3 regions of the Mesorhizobium sp. 113-1-2 genome follow, and region 3 is predicted to be linked to each of the others. Evidence: riboswitches for the same ligand, from Rfam matches in the RefSeq annotation. Region 3 holds a riboswitch; each other region holds the start of a gene.
What was found. Region 3 has a riboswitch for thiamine pyrophosphate ahead of thiC (phosphomethylpyrimidine synthase ThiC). Riboswitches for the same ligand answer to the same signal wherever they lie in the genome.
Positions count from the first base shown of each region.

Region 1 (4,729 bases), 3.8 Mb from region 3:
TGGGCGGCCATATGCTGGCTGCTTTGGCGCGCCGGCCGTGGTGGCGGGCCTGGCTGGTGGCTGGCGCTCGGACTGGTGTCGGGCGTCGGGCTCTATGCCAAGTTCTCCACCGGCCTGCTGCTCGCCTTCGGCGCGCTCTGGCTGCTGTGCAACGCGCGCGCGCGCAGCCGGCTGGCGACGCCTTGGCCGTGGCTCGGCTTTGCCGTTTTTCTAGCGGTGGCTGCGCCGTTGGCCATCGCGCTCTACCGCATCGACTTCTTGCCATTGACCTATTTTGCCGACCGTGACGCGTGGGTAACCGAACACCGGGCGCGCCTCTACTATATCGGCGTCCAGCTGGCCGGGCTCTCCGGCTTTCTCCTGGTGCTGGCGATATCGAGGCTGCTGCGGCGCTCGCCCGCTCCCGAAGCTCCCGTCGAACGCGGCATTCTGGTCTATCTCGTGTGGATGGGGCTTGGGCCGGCGACCCTGATCATGGTGGCCTCGTTGTTCACCGGCACCGGCGAGTCCTGGGGGGCGCCGATGTACAATCTTGTTAGTGTCACGGTGCTTGCCTTTCTCGGCCACCGGCTCGGCGCCATCGAGATGCGAAGGCTGGCGATCTGTGCCTTCCTTTGCATCGTTACCATGTCGGGCGCCTATGCGACCCTCCGCTGGACGGGCTGCAATGTGCGGGGACGCCTGGACGCCGTCTGCTGGCCGGCGCAGCCGATCTCGGACGAGGCCGAGGCGGTCTGGCATGCGGCCGCGCCTGGCCGGCTCGACATTGTCGGCGGCGATACCCAATTGGCCATGCTCGCGGGCCTCAATGCCTATGACAAGCCGTCGATCTTCACCGACCTTGACATGCGGTTCGCGCCCTGGATCACCAGGCAGCGGTTGCGCGACCACGGCATGCTGATGGTTTGGCCGGGTCGTGGCGTGCCGCCGCAACTGCGGGCATGGCTGGGCAACCTCCCGGTCAAGACCATTCTTTTCAACTGGTCGCGCACGGCGCCGCCCGTGCCAATCAGCTTTGCCGCCATTCCGCCCGGCACGCGGTATCTGCCGCTTGACGCCGACAGCCGGACCCGGCATCCGCGCAGCTGAAGCGGTTCGATCCCTTAGCCGCGTCGAAACATCGTTCGCGCATGGCGTTCGTCTCCATGCGACTGGACGAAGCAGGCGACAATGCCCATTTATTGGGAAATCCAATTTTGTCTGCGCAATTCCGGACGGGAAACCGCTACACAAATGGAATTGCCTTTTGAGGAGACGTGACATGGCGACTTCAATCGAACGCGCAGTGCTTGCCGGTGGTTGTTTCTGGGGCATGCAGGATCTGATACGGCGCTACCCCGGTGTCATCTCCACCCGTGTCGGCTATAGCGGCGGCGATGTACCCAACGCCACCTATCGCAACCACGGCACCCATGCCGAAGCCATCGAGATCAATTTCGATCCGGCCGTGATCAGCTATCGCACGCTGCTGGAGCGCTTTTTCCAAATCCACGATCCGACGACGCGCAACCGTCAGGGCAACGACGTTGGGATGAGCTACCGGTCGGCGATCTACTATACGAGCGACGAGCAAAAGCGCGTCGCCGAAGACACCATCGCCGATGTCGATGCTTCCGGCCTGTGGCCCGGCAAGGTCGTCACGGAAGTCGCGCCGGCGGGTGCCTTCTGGGAGGCCGAACCAGAGCACCAGGATTATCTGGAGAAATATCCCAACGGCTATACCTGCCATTTCGTCAGGCCGGGCTGGAAGCTGCCGGTGCGCGAGAAGGCCGTCTCGTAAGGTTTGCGGATCGCTTTCCAGAAGCAAGGCGGCATAACTCCTGTGACCGCGTGAATGCCAACTGTCAGTCGCCGCTTGGCGATTGACAGTTGGTGGCGTTGCTGGCCAACTGCGTATGCTGATTTGCTTCAGGAGATACGCATGAAGAAAATCTATGAGAAGCCACTTCTGGTGAGAGGCGGGCGGCTTTCCGACGTCACCGCCACGGTGCCGTCTTCGATTGTCAAGGCTCCCTGACCGACGGACTTATTTTGCAAACCCGGCCAGGCCTGCCTGATGAGGCTGGCTTGCCGTTCGAATGTCCCTCGACGGGGGTCGGCATGGTTTGCGCCTTGAACGGCCGGTGCTTTTGAGCCCGCAGACCAGGTCGGGCCGGCTTTCCGCGGTGTTCGTGCTCGACATAACCCCTTACACCGGGCCGCTGTTGTCAGGATGGCTTGAAGCAGGCCATCTGATTGACGCGATTGTGGTGCCGGGAATCCGCCAACGCCAAAAACATTTCAGCGTCAGCAATTTTCGCCGAGGGCTGAGACGAAGATTGCTGCTCAAACGCTATATCGGCAACACGCCGGCAAGGCTGATCGAATTTGGCCGGCCCTATGATTGGGGCACACTCGCCAGCCAGTTGTCGGAGACCAAGGCCGATGTGTTGATCTGCTTCGCGTTTCCAGCACTGATACCACAGGATTTGCTCGGCACCTTTGCCAAGGGCGGCCTCAATCTTCACCCGGCACTGTTGCCCAACTACCGGGGTCCGCATCCTCTCCACCGCCTGGCTGTGGACGGCCAGCACGCCGTTCATGGCGGTGTGACGCTGCACAAGATGTCCGCCGATTTCGATGATGGCGACATTCTCGGGCAGGTGTCGTTTTCCGAAGCAGACTGGGTGTCGCTGCAGACCCTGACCGACAGCGTGGCGAGGGCGATGCGCGCGCTGGTGAGTGAGGTGGCTCCCGCCTACTGTAAAGGCAGCCTTTCGGGAATGCGGCAGCCGGCCGGTGATTTCGTCTGGGCGCGGCTGAAGGCGGCCCACACGATGATATCGCCTGAGATGTCGATCGAGCATGTTGCCCTGATGTGGCATGTGCTGGGCACTGTTCCAGGCATCTATCTGGATGTCGCCGGGCACAAGGTCAGGCTGGGGTTCCAGATCAGGCGGCTCGGTCCGCCGACCGGACATGTGCCAGTCAGACGATGGGGGAGCGTGGAGTTCGATCTTGCCGACGGCAGGGTCCGGTATCTCACCTATAGCCGCCTGCTCAAACGGCTCGTGAAACTGCACGCCACGTTCGCGCGCGCTCCAGTCAGAAAGTCGCCCCCTGAAATCCGGCTTTTCGGCAAGGTGGAAGACGGGCACGCGTGAGAGTTGGCGCAGTGCGTTGAAAAAAACGGCTTCCCCTTCGGTTCGAATGGTGCTTTAACGCGCCCATCCACAGGGGTGCTCCGTACGGTCGGGGCTGAGACGGGGGCGGCAAGCCCACAGACCCTAGAAGCTGATCTGGGTAATACCAGCGGAGCGAGGCGGGCTATGTTTTCAGGCGCACAGATTTCCTTATACCCCATGGCTGACGATTTCGTCGGCGTCATCCTGGGCGCGCTCGGCGCGCTCGATCCCTACCGGGACAGGCTCAGGATAGAGACCGACGACATCTCGACCTTGCTGGTGGGGCCGCCCGAAGTGTTGTTCCCGGCGCTGCGCGACCTGTTCGTGGCGGCGGCGCGGAGCGGCAAGCATTGCGTGCTGTCGGCCGCCATTTCGCGCGGCTGCCCGGGCGAGCCGGACGATCCGATCTGCCGCTCCGATGCGTTTGGCGGACCTGTCGGGCCGCTCGGCCCGCGCAAGGAAGCCGCCATCAGCGCGGTGCGCAATGCTGCCGCCACCGGCCAGCCGGCGGCGGCGCAATTCTCGCTCTATGTGATGGGCACCGGCGACCATATGGACGAGATCTATGGCTGCATCGATTTCCTGAAGCAGTCCGGCGTCTACGATCGCTCCAAGAACTTCTGCACCAAGTTGCGCGGCGATACCGGTGCGGTCTTTTCTGCGCTGAACGAGGCTTTCTGCCGCTTCGGGCCGGGCGCCGGCCACGTAACCCTCGACGTCACGGTTTCGGCCAACAGCCCGTCGGCTGTCTAAAACCAGGTGCGCTTCCGCGCGCCGTCAAAGGTTATGCCCGTGGTCTCATCATCAGTCGTGTCGCGCCCGCTCGCGGGTTCCCTTGCCAAGGCCGTACCAGCCGTCATCTCGGTCGGGTTGCTGCTTGTGGGGTGGGAGCTCTACGCCACCTATTCCGGTATCAAGCCGACGATTTTGCCGGCGCCCTCACGTGTCTTCGAGCAGGCGATGCTCAATCGCGAGGCGCTGATCGACAACGCCATTCCCACCATCCGCGCCACGCTGATCGGCTTTGCCTGCTCGCTCGGCGCCGCCTTCGCGCTGTCGATGCTGGTCGACTTCTTCCAGCCGCTGCGGCGTGCGCTGTTTCCCGTCTTCATCGTCAGCCAGACCTTGCCGCTGGTGGCGATCGCGCCGCTGGTGGTGCTGTGGTTCGGCTTCGGGCTGGGGCCGAAGATCATGCTGGTGGCGCTGGTCACCTTCTTCCCGATGCTGGTGGCCCTGGTGCAGGGCTATGAGGCGACCGAGATCGAGATCGGCCAGATGCTGCGCGCCATGGGGGCAGGGCGCTGGCGTGTCTTCGTGCTGGCGCGGCTGCCTTCGGCGCTGCCCTATTTCTTCGCCGGCCTGCGGATCTCCATCACCTATGCCGTGGTCGGCGCCATCTTCGCCGAATATGCCGGCGCGGCGAAGGGGCTGGGCATCTACATGCTCAACGCCAAGAACAATTTCCGCCCCGATCTGGTGCTCGCCGCTGTCGGCGTCAGTGCCGCGCTGACGCTGATCCTGTTCGGGCTGACGGCGTTGCTGCAGCGCCTCGCCATGCCCTGGGA
Region 1 is NZ_AP023242.1:3,629,621-3,634,349, forward strand. It holds gene JN279_RS17615 (glycosyltransferase family 39 protein) at 1-1,089, shown strand, start outside; gene msrA (peptide-methionine (S)-S-oxide reductase MsrA) at 1,262-1,780, shown strand; gene JN279_RS17625 (formyltransferase family protein) at 2,319-3,143, shown strand; TPP riboswitch at 3,205-3,318, shown strand; gene JN279_RS17630 (YkoF family thiamine/hydroxymethylpyrimidine-binding protein) at 3,309-3,917, shown strand; gene JN279_RS17635 (ABC transporter permease) at 3,951-4,729, shown strand, end outside.
Region 1: it holds a riboswitch for thiamine pyrophosphate, as region 3 does, so the genes downstream of both, JN279_RS17630 (YkoF family thiamine/hydroxymethylpyrimidine-binding protein) here and thiC (phosphomethylpyrimidine synthase ThiC) in region 3, are expected to answer to the same signal.

Region 2 (4,729 bases), 1.6 Mb from region 3:
GTCCTTGGACCGGCGCGGCGGTTCAACGCCAGTGCCCGTCGCGCCATGGTCAGGGCCAGCGACAGCATCACCGAAAGCAGCGCCGACAGGAAGGCCAGCACCGCACTGGTCAGTGTAACCTGCCGAACAGTGGCTTCGCCGGCGAGCCGGCCGAGATCGGCCCCTAACCCGGCGAGCACCGTGGCCGCCATGGGTCCGACAACGAACAGCAGCGCCAGCACGATAAGCGCGGCGTTCAGTGTGGTCTCGGTCCCGTTGACGGAGAGATAGCGGCGCGGCGCGACCGGCAGGTTGGTGTCGCCGACGACATTGGCGCCAAGCCGCGTCAGCGCCAGCACCACGACGAAGGTGAGCGCGATCTGCAGCGTCGTCAGGGCGACAGCCCGCGCGGGATCGAAATCGAAGCGCAGCGCCTGGTAAATGCCGACCTCCAGCGTCGTCGCGGCCGGCCCACCGCCCAGCGTCAAAACGATGGTGAAGGATGTGATGCAGAGCATGAAGACCAGACCGGCGACGCCGGGTAAGGCACCGCGCAGCGTCGGCCATTCGATCAGCCGGAACGCCGGCCGCGCCCCCATGCCGAGCTGGCTCGCCAGCCGCCATTGGTCGGCGGGAATGGTCTGCAGCGCCTCAAGGAACAGCCGCGTCGCCAACGGCAGGTTGAAGAAGACGTGGGCGACGAGAATGCCGGGCAGGCCATAGATGCCTGGCCAGCCCTGACCGCCGACGGCGCTGAACAGCCCGGCGAAATAGCCGGCGCGGCCGTAAAGCGCGAGAATGCCGAGCGCCGCGACGATCGCCGGCAGCGCCAGCGGCACGGCGAAGAGCTGCAGGATGAAGGCGCGGCCGAAAAAACGCGGATGCCGCGACAGCGCGCGTGCGACGAACAGAGCTGGGATAACCGAGAGCAGGGTCGAAAGGGCTGCCTGCCAGAGCGTGAAGCGCACGACACGTAGGAGATAGGGATCGAAAGCTGCCCAGGCGCCCGAAAGGTCATGAGCGCCTTCGACAAGCAGCCCGGCAAACGCGCCGCCGATCAGCAGTGTGATGGCGGCGAGCGCGATGATGCCGGCACTGATGCGGGAGTCAGACGCGCGCCTTCCACCCTCCCCTTTGTGGGGAGGGTCGGAACGCGGATGCCGCGAAGCGGTGTCCGCGAGCCGGGGTGGGGGTGAGGCAGTGCTCAGCGTCGCAGCCCCCACCCCGCTCCGCTTCGCGGATCGACCCTCCCCACAAGGGGGAGGGTGAGAAGCGCACTCATTTGCTCATCACCGCCAGCCATTCATCGACCCAGGCCTTGCGGTTGGCCGCGACCTCTTCGGGGCTGAACAGCAAGGTCTTGGTCGGCTTGACCAGTTTGTCGAAGGCCGGGTTGAGCGGCTTGTCGGTCTTTCCAGCCGGGAACATCCAGTTGGTCTCGGGGATGGCGTCCTGGAATTTCGGGCCGGTCATGAAGGCGATGAATTTTGCCGCCAGCGGGTTCTTGGCGCCGGTCGTGGTGATGCCAGCGACCTCGATCTGCAGATACTCGCCTTCCTCGAAGGAAGCCGCCTGGTAGCGCTGCGTGTTCTCCGCGACCATGTGGTAGGCCGGCGACGTCGTGTAGGACAGCACCATCGGCGCCTCGCCCTTGGTGAACAGGCCATAGGCCTCGCTCCAGCCCGGCGTCACGGTGAGCACCTTTGTCTTGAGCTTGGCCCAGGCTTCCGGCGCCTTGTCGCCATACACCGACTTCACCCACAACAGCAGGCCGAGGCCGGGTGTCGAGGTGCGCGGATCCTGGATGACGATCTTGTCGTCGGTGCTGCCTTCGACCAGTTCCTTCAGGCTCTTGGGCGGCGTCTTCAGCTTCTGCGTGTCATAGACAACAGCGAAATAGCCGTAATCGAAGGGCACAAACGTATCGTCGCTCCAGCCACCCGGCACGTTGACATCGGAGACCGTGCCATGCGGGGCGAACAACCCGCTAGCCTTGGCATCAGCGGTGAGATTGGTGTCGAGGCCGAGCACGATATCGGCCTTGGTCGACGCCCCTTCGAGCTTGACGCGGTTGAGCAGCGCCACGCCATCGGCGACCGAGACGAACTCGACATCGCAGCCGCATTCGGCCTCGAATTCCTTCTTAACCACGGGGCCGGGACCCCAGTCGGCGGTGAAGCTCTCATAGGTGTAGACGGTGAGCTTGTCCTTGGCCAAGGCCGGCCCGGACAGCGTCACGACCATGGCTGAGACAAGAGCGTATAAAAGCGTGCGCATCGGCGCCTCCTTCGTTCGAATTGAAAGGAATTGAGGCGTCGGACTGGCCGAAACGTCTAATCCCTCCGCCGGTACAAACCGGATCAGGTTCAGCGGGTTGGCGAGATTGCCTCTCAGCCGGTCCGCGAAGATCGCGTCCGGCACCCCGTTAGAGCGTTTCGACACATAGGCCCGGCCGAGGAACCGCGCAAGTGGCAGTTTGCCGGCCTTCCGTTTCCGCTGCCGGGCTGGTACAGGCCACCAGATATGAGCACATTCACCATCCTGCTTGGCGGCGATCTCATCCGCACGCCCCGGCTCGACCGCCAGGTCGAAGGCTCACGCGTCATCGCCGCGGATGCCGGCATCGGCCATGCCCGGCTGCTCGGCCTTGTGCCCGAACTGTGGGTGGGCGATTTCGATTCGGTTCCCGCCGATCTCCCCGCCGACCTCGCCGCGGTGCCGCGCCAGACCTTCCCGGCGGAGAAGGACAAGACCGACGGCGAACTGGCGGTCGCCGCAGCCCTCGAGCGCGGCGCGACTCGTCTTGTGCTGGCGGGTGCCTTCGGCGGCAAGCGTGCCGACCACGCTTTCCTGCATCTGGCGCTCGGCTTGCGGCTGGCCGAGGCCGGAACGGATGTGCTGCTGACCAGCGGCGCCCAGGAAGGTATCCCCCTGCTGTTGGGAACGGCCGGCTTCGACTATGCCGACGGCACGCTGTTTTCGATCCTCGGTTTTTCCGAGCTTGCCGGCCTGACCGTCACCGGCGCGAAATGGCCGCTGAACCAGGTCGAGGTGGCCTTCGGTTCTTCACTGACCATCTCCAACGAGGTTCGGGGCCGCCTCGAGATCGCGCTCGGCCACGGCCGCGCACTGCTGCTCGCGCATCCCTATCCGCTACCCGAAAGCTGACATGGCCCCGCCCCTTCTCAATCTCGACGGGATAAAACTGACCTTCGGCGGCACGCCGCTGCTCGATGGCGCCGCCTTGACGGCTTCGGCCGGCGACAAGATTGCCCTGGTCGGTCGCAATGGATCCGGCAAGTCGACGCTGCTCAAGATCGCCGCCGGCCTGATCGAACCGCAGGACGGCGAGGTGTTCCGTCAGCCTTCGGCGACCGTCCGCTATCTGCCGCAAATGCCAGACATGGAAGGTTTCGCCACCGTGCGCGCCTATGTCGAGGCGGGGCTGGGGCCTGCCGACGATCCGTACCGCGCCAGCTATCTGATGGAGCATCTCGGTCTCACGGGCGAGGAGCGGCCGGGCGATCTCTCCGGCGGCGAGGCGAGGCGCGCCGCCCTGGCGCGCGTCATGGCGCCGGAGCCCGACATTCTGCTGCTTGATGAGCCGACCAACCATCTTGATCTGTCCGTCATCGAATGGCTCGAAGAGGAGCTCGTCCGCACCTCATCGGCGCTCATCGTCATCTCGCACGACCGCCGCTTTCTCGAGCGCGTGTCGCGCGCCACTGTCTGGCTCGACCGGGGCCAGACCCGCAGGCTGGACAAGGGTTTCGGCCATTTCGAGGAATGGCGCGACCTGGTTCTGGAAGAGGAAGAGCGCGAACAGCACAAGCTCGGCCGCCAGATCGTGCGCGAGGAACACTGGCTGCGCTACGGCGTGACGGCGCGGCGCAAGCGCAACATGCGCCGGTTGGGCGAGTTGCAGACCATGCGCCAGCGCTTCCGCGGCCATCGCGGCGCCGAAGGGACGGCGACCATGGTGGCGAGCGACGCCGCCGAATCCGGCAAGTTGGTGATCGAGGCGAAGAACATCGAGAAGAGCTTTGGCGACCTCACCGTGGTCAAAGGCTTCTCGACCCGCATCCAGCGTGGCGACCGCGTCGGTCTCGTCGGCCCGAACGGCGCCGGCAAGACGACGCTTTTGAAGATGCTGACCGGCGAATTGGCGCCGGACGCCGGTTCGATCAGGCTCGGCACCAATCTGGAAATCGCCACACTCGACCAGAAGCGCGAGGCGGTCGATCCGCAGGAGACGCTGGCGCAATACCTCACCGACGGGCGCGGCGAAAACCTCGTCATCAATGGCGAGCAGCGCCATGTCGTCTCCTACATGAAGGATTTCCTGTTCAAGCCGGAGCAGGCACGCACGCCGGTGCGCGAACTGTCCGGCGGCGAGCGGGCGCGGCTGATCCTGGCGCGCGTGCTGGCGCGGCCGGCGAACCTCCTGGTGCTCGATGAGCCGACCAACGATCTCGACATGGAGACGCTGGAGCTGCTGCAGGAACTGGTCGCCGGCTTTGCCGGCACCGTCATCCTGGTCAGCCACGACCGTGATTTCCTCGACCGCACGGTCACCAGCATCATCGCACCGGACGGCGACGGGCGCTGGATCGAATATGCCGGCGGCTATTCCGACATGCTGGCGCAGCGCGGCGGCACCAGGCTCGACGACCGCAAGGCGCGCGCCAAAGCTGAAGCCGGCGACGCACAGTCGCCAGGCAAGAGCGAACCGGCAGCCCCGAAAGGGCCT
Region 2 is NZ_AP023242.1:1,476,773-1,481,501, reverse strand. It holds gene thiP (thiamine/thiamine pyrophosphate ABC transporter permease) at 1-1,079, opposite strand, end outside; gene thiB (thiamine ABC transporter substrate binding subunit) at 1,258-2,256, opposite strand; TPP riboswitch at 2,300-2,414, opposite strand; gene JN279_RS07085 (thiamine diphosphokinase) at 2,503-3,147, shown strand; gene JN279_RS07080 (ABC-F family ATP-binding cassette domain-containing protein) at 3,149-4,729, shown strand, end outside.
Region 2: it holds a riboswitch for thiamine pyrophosphate, as region 3 does, so the genes downstream of both, thiB (thiamine ABC transporter substrate binding subunit) here and thiC (phosphomethylpyrimidine synthase ThiC) in region 3, are expected to answer to the same signal.

Region 3 (4,729 bases):
CAGCCGGCAGTGTTGGGCAGGATTCTGACGCCCAGCGAGCGGATCAACGACCAGAATTTCTCGCCGGCCCTGCCACCTGCCATCTCACGGCGCAGCGAGACGGTCACCACCGACGTGCCCGATGCCTTGACCGCATCGGCAAGGATGGCCGGCGAAGGATATTGCGCGGTGCCGAGAAGCAGGCGGGAAGGAAGCGTCGTCCCGAGAAGCTCGAACATGCTAGCCTCCCTGCATGGGCGAGAGGATTTCGATCCGGTCGCCGTCGCTCAACTGGAATTCCGCCCGGTTGGCTTTGTGCACGAGGTCGCTGTTGACGGCAGTGGCGAGCCAATCGCCTTCATAGTCGAGCGCGGCAAGCAGCTCCGCCAGCGTGGTGGCGGCAACCTCACGCGCTTCGCCGTTGACCATCAGTTTCATGAGTAGGTTCCTTGGTTCCGTCTTGATTGAAAACCAGGTCGGCAGCTTGGCGCGCCATGGCGGGGGCGAGGAGAAAACCGTGACGATAGAGCCCATTGATCGCGACGGTGTCTCCGCTCGCTTCGACGCGGGGCAGGTTGTCGGGAAAGGCCGGACGAACGCCGACACCGGTTTCAACGATCTCGGCCTCGCCAAAGGCCGGATGGAGGGCATAGGCCGCGCCCAAAAGCTCCATCATTGAACGAGCCGTGACAGGTCCAGTGGACTGGCTCTCGATCATCGTCGCGCCGATCATGAAACGGTGGTCGGTGCGTGGCACCATATAGAGCGGAAAGCGCGGATGAAGCAGCCGGACCGGGCGCGACAGCGAGACATCAGGCGTACGCAGGATCAGCATCTCGCCACGAACGCCACGCAGCCTTCCATCGACGGCGGACATTCCCGTGCAGTCGATTTGACGACCGAACCCGGAAACAGCCGGGGCATCGGCGCAGAAGTGGAATTCGACTCCCATCGCCGCCAGCCTGTCATGAAGTGCCGCCATCGCCTGGCGCGGGTCGAGATGGGCTTCGTCGGAGAAGAGCAGTCCGCGGCGGAAGCGGCCGGCGAGGTCGGGCTCGAGCAACGCGATTTCATCCTCATCGACGCGCCGATGACCCGACGTGCGGCTGGCGAACCGGTCGAGTTCGCCCGCATCGCGCGGCGCGGCCACGACCAGTGTTCCGGCCCGCGTCACCTGCCCGGGCGTTGCCGCCTCCCACCAGTCGGCGGCATCGCGTCCGAGATCCAGCACCGGTTGCTCGGCGCTTTCGCGCTCGCACCATGGCGCCAGCATGCCGCCGGCGAACCACGACGCATTGCCGCCGAGGCCATGTCTTGTCTCAGCAACTGTCACCGCCGCGCCGCGCGTGGCGAGTTCGAAGGCTGCGGTGAGACCGGCGACGCCGGCCCCTTTGACCAGCACCCTCATGACCGCTCATGCGCCTCCGGCACCAGCGGTGTGCCGGTCTCGTCCGCCGGCACGTAGAGATCGCCGCCCTCGCGGTATTTCGCCGCCATCGCCGCCATGCCCTCCTTCTGCGCTTCGGCACGAATGTCGTGGGAAATCCGCATCGAGCAGAATTTCGGCCCGCACATCGAGCAGAAATGCGCCAGCTTGTGCGCTTCCTTGGGCAAGGTCTGGTCGTGGAAGGACCGCGCTGTTTCGGGATCGAGCGACAGGTTGAACTGGTCCTCCCAGCGGAACTCGAAGCGCGCGCGGGAAAGGGCGTCATCCCTGACTTTCGCCGCCGGATGCCCCTTCCCCAGGTCGGCGGCGTGTGCTGCGATCTTGTAGGTGATCACGCCAATCTTGACGTCGTTGCGATCGGGAAGGCCGAGATGTTCCTTCGGTGTGACGTAGCAGAGCATGGCGGTGCCGAACCAGCCGATCATGGCGGCGCCGATACCTGAGGTGATGTGGTCGTAACCCGGCGCGATGTCGGTCGTCAGCGGTCCAAGCGTATAGAAAGGCGCCTCGCCGCAGACGGCGAGTTGCTTGTCCATGTTCTCCTTGATCTTGTGCATCGGCACGTGGCCGGGCCCCTCGATCATCACCTGGCAATCCTTGGCCCAGGCGATCTTCGTCAGCTCGCCGAGCGTTTCCAGCTCGGCGAATTGCGCCGCGTCGTTGGCGTCGGCGATCGAGCCGGGACGAAGGCCGTCGCCGAGCGAAAAGGACACGTCATAGGCGCGGCAGATGTCGCAGATTTCGGCGAAATGCTCGTAAAGGAAGCTCTCCTGGTGATGGTGCAGGCACCATTTGGCCATGATCGACCCGCCGCGCGACACGATACCCGTGACCCGGTCGACCGTCAGCGGGATGTAGTGCAGCCGCACGCCTGCGTGGATGGTGAAATAGTCGACGCCCTGTTCGGCCTGTTCGATCAGCGTGTCGCGGTAGACCTCCCAGCTCAGATCCTCGGCGATGCCGTTGACCTTTTCGAGCGCCTGATAGAGAGGCACCGTGCCGATCGGCACCGGCGCATTGCGCACGATCCATTCGCGGATGTTGTGGATGTTGCGGCCGGTCGAGAGGTCCATCACCGTATCGGCGCCCCAGCGGATCGCCCAGACCATCTTTTCGACCTCCTCGGCCATCGAGGAGGTGACCGCCGAATTTCCGATATTGGCGTTGATCTTCACCAGGAAATTGCGGCCGATGATCATCGGCTCGCTCTCGGGATGATTGATGTTGGCGGGAATGATCGCGCGTCCGCGCGCCACCTCGTCGCGCACGAACTCCGGCGTGACGAAGTCGGGGATCGCCGCGCCGAAGGCTTCGCCGTCGCGCTCAAGCTTGCCGCGCAGGATCTCGCGGCCGAGGTTCTCGCGGATGGCGACGAACTCCATTTCAGGCGTGATGATGCCGGCGCGCGCATAGGCTAGCTGCGTGACCGCCTTGCCTGCCTTGGCCCTGAGCGGCCGATTGCGAATGGGAAATTCCGGCGTCAGGCGCTCGCCCGTGACGAATCCATTGTCTTCCGGCCGGACATGGCGGCCGTCATAGGCTTCGACATCGCCGCGCGCCGTGACCCATTCGTGGCGAAGCCGGGCAAGGCCCTTTTCGATGTTGGTTTCGACAGCAGGGTCCGTATAGGGTCCTGACGGATCGTAGACGGTGATGGGCGGTTCGCCGGCCGTCGGATGGACGGAGATTTCGCGCATCGGCACCCTGATCTGCGGGTGGAGGACGCCGGATTTGTGGATTTTCCGCGAGGCGGGCAGTGGTCCCGTCGACACGGCGGGGGTGAGGGCATTCATCGTGAGGCTCCTTTGCTCATGCATTGGAGACCCAGTTCTGTGCCGGAAGGATGAAAAGACGCTTCTGCCAACCTGCCGAAACAGGACCTCGGGCGTAAACTCCCGCAAAGCGCTTGCACCGTCCCTACGCCAGTATGAACTGGATCAGGTTCAACGGGTCACTGCGCCGCGAAAGCCAGCAGTATCTCAGCCCCTTGCCGGGACTCCCCTGGTGAATGCATCGAATTGAACGGCCCTTCGCTATTTTGTCAAGCGCATTCGTCCCGCAGCGGTGATCGGCGACCAAACAAACCCAGCGGAAAAGCATGGTAGTATCGAGAGCAAGTCACGCTCCAGAGGAGCGGTGAAGCGCCCCCAATAAGGCGAGCCCTCATGCGGATTTCGGTGCCTTTTCCAGCACGGTGTTTTCGGGGCTTTCCGGAACGACGCTGCTGCCGCCCAGTTGGGTGAGATTGCTATAGAGGTCTGTCTTGCTCATCGTCGGCAATCCTTCCCCTTCGGCTAGACGCCCCGTTTGTTTCCCCAGAGCAGAACATGAAGCTGCGGCAGTACACGCGCCTCGAACCACATGTCACGGGTCACTTTTTCAACCAGCCATTCCATGCGCCTCATCACACCGGCCATGTCGATGAACGCGTCTTCGTTGCCGGGACGCGGCGGCGTGTGATTGCCGGGCTGCAGATAGACGGGTAATTGCGGGTAGCGCGCCGCGGCGTCTTTGGCATAGGCATAGTCATCTTCGTCGAAGACGACGAGCTTGAGCGCCGTCTGCGGCTTATCCTGCGCCGCCTCTAAGCAGGCGTCGAACGCGGCCCAATCTGTCGTCATTTCACTTGAGGGCGGCTTGGGGCTGAGTACCAGCACGTCGAGATCCGCGAACCATTGCTTAGACACCGAACCTTGGGTTTCCAATGCAAAACGGTAGCCCTCACCATGCCCGCGGTCGATCAACTGGCCAAGCGGCTGGATGGCCGGATTGCCGCCCGACAGCGATACCATCACGGGCTGACCGCCGGAAAGTGCAATGACCTTTTGCCAAACCGCGTCGGAAGACATCATCTCCCAATCATGGCGGAAGCGACGGTCCACCGCATGCAGGCTGTCGCACCAGGAACAGCGATAATCGCACCCGCCGGTTCTTACGAACACCGTCGGCAAGCCGATCAGCACGCCTTCGCCCTGAATGGTCGGCCCAAAAATCTCGCTCACCCGGATTCCGGGATGCAACGCGCAAGTCATGGTCGGTATTCCGCCCAGGTTTTCGGCGTCTCGCTCACCCGCACGGCGGAGGTTTCGGGTAGCCGCACCTTGCACCAGTCGTAGAAGTGCCTGGCCAGACATTCCGCTGTGGCATGGTCATGCCCCAGCACGTCGTTAAGATGCCGATGGTCGAACGTCCCATCGATGTAGTGCTTGAACGCCGCCAGATCTTGGTAGTCGCGCACAAAGCCGTGTTCGTCCAGTTCGCCACCTGAAAGCTCCACTACGACGATGTAGTTGTGGCCGTGCA
Region 3 is NZ_AP023242.1:7,797,332-7,802,060, reverse strand. It holds gene JN279_RS37460 (thiazole synthase) at 1-218, opposite strand, end outside; gene thiS (sulfur carrier protein ThiS) at 220-417, opposite strand; gene thiO (glycine oxidase ThiO) at 386-1,387, opposite strand; gene thiC (phosphomethylpyrimidine synthase ThiC) at 1,384-3,219, opposite strand; TPP riboswitch at 3,323-3,439, opposite strand; gene queE (7-carboxy-7-deazaguanine synthase QueE) at 3,721-4,458, opposite strand; gene queD (6-carboxytetrahydropterin synthase QueD) at 4,455-4,729, opposite strand, start outside.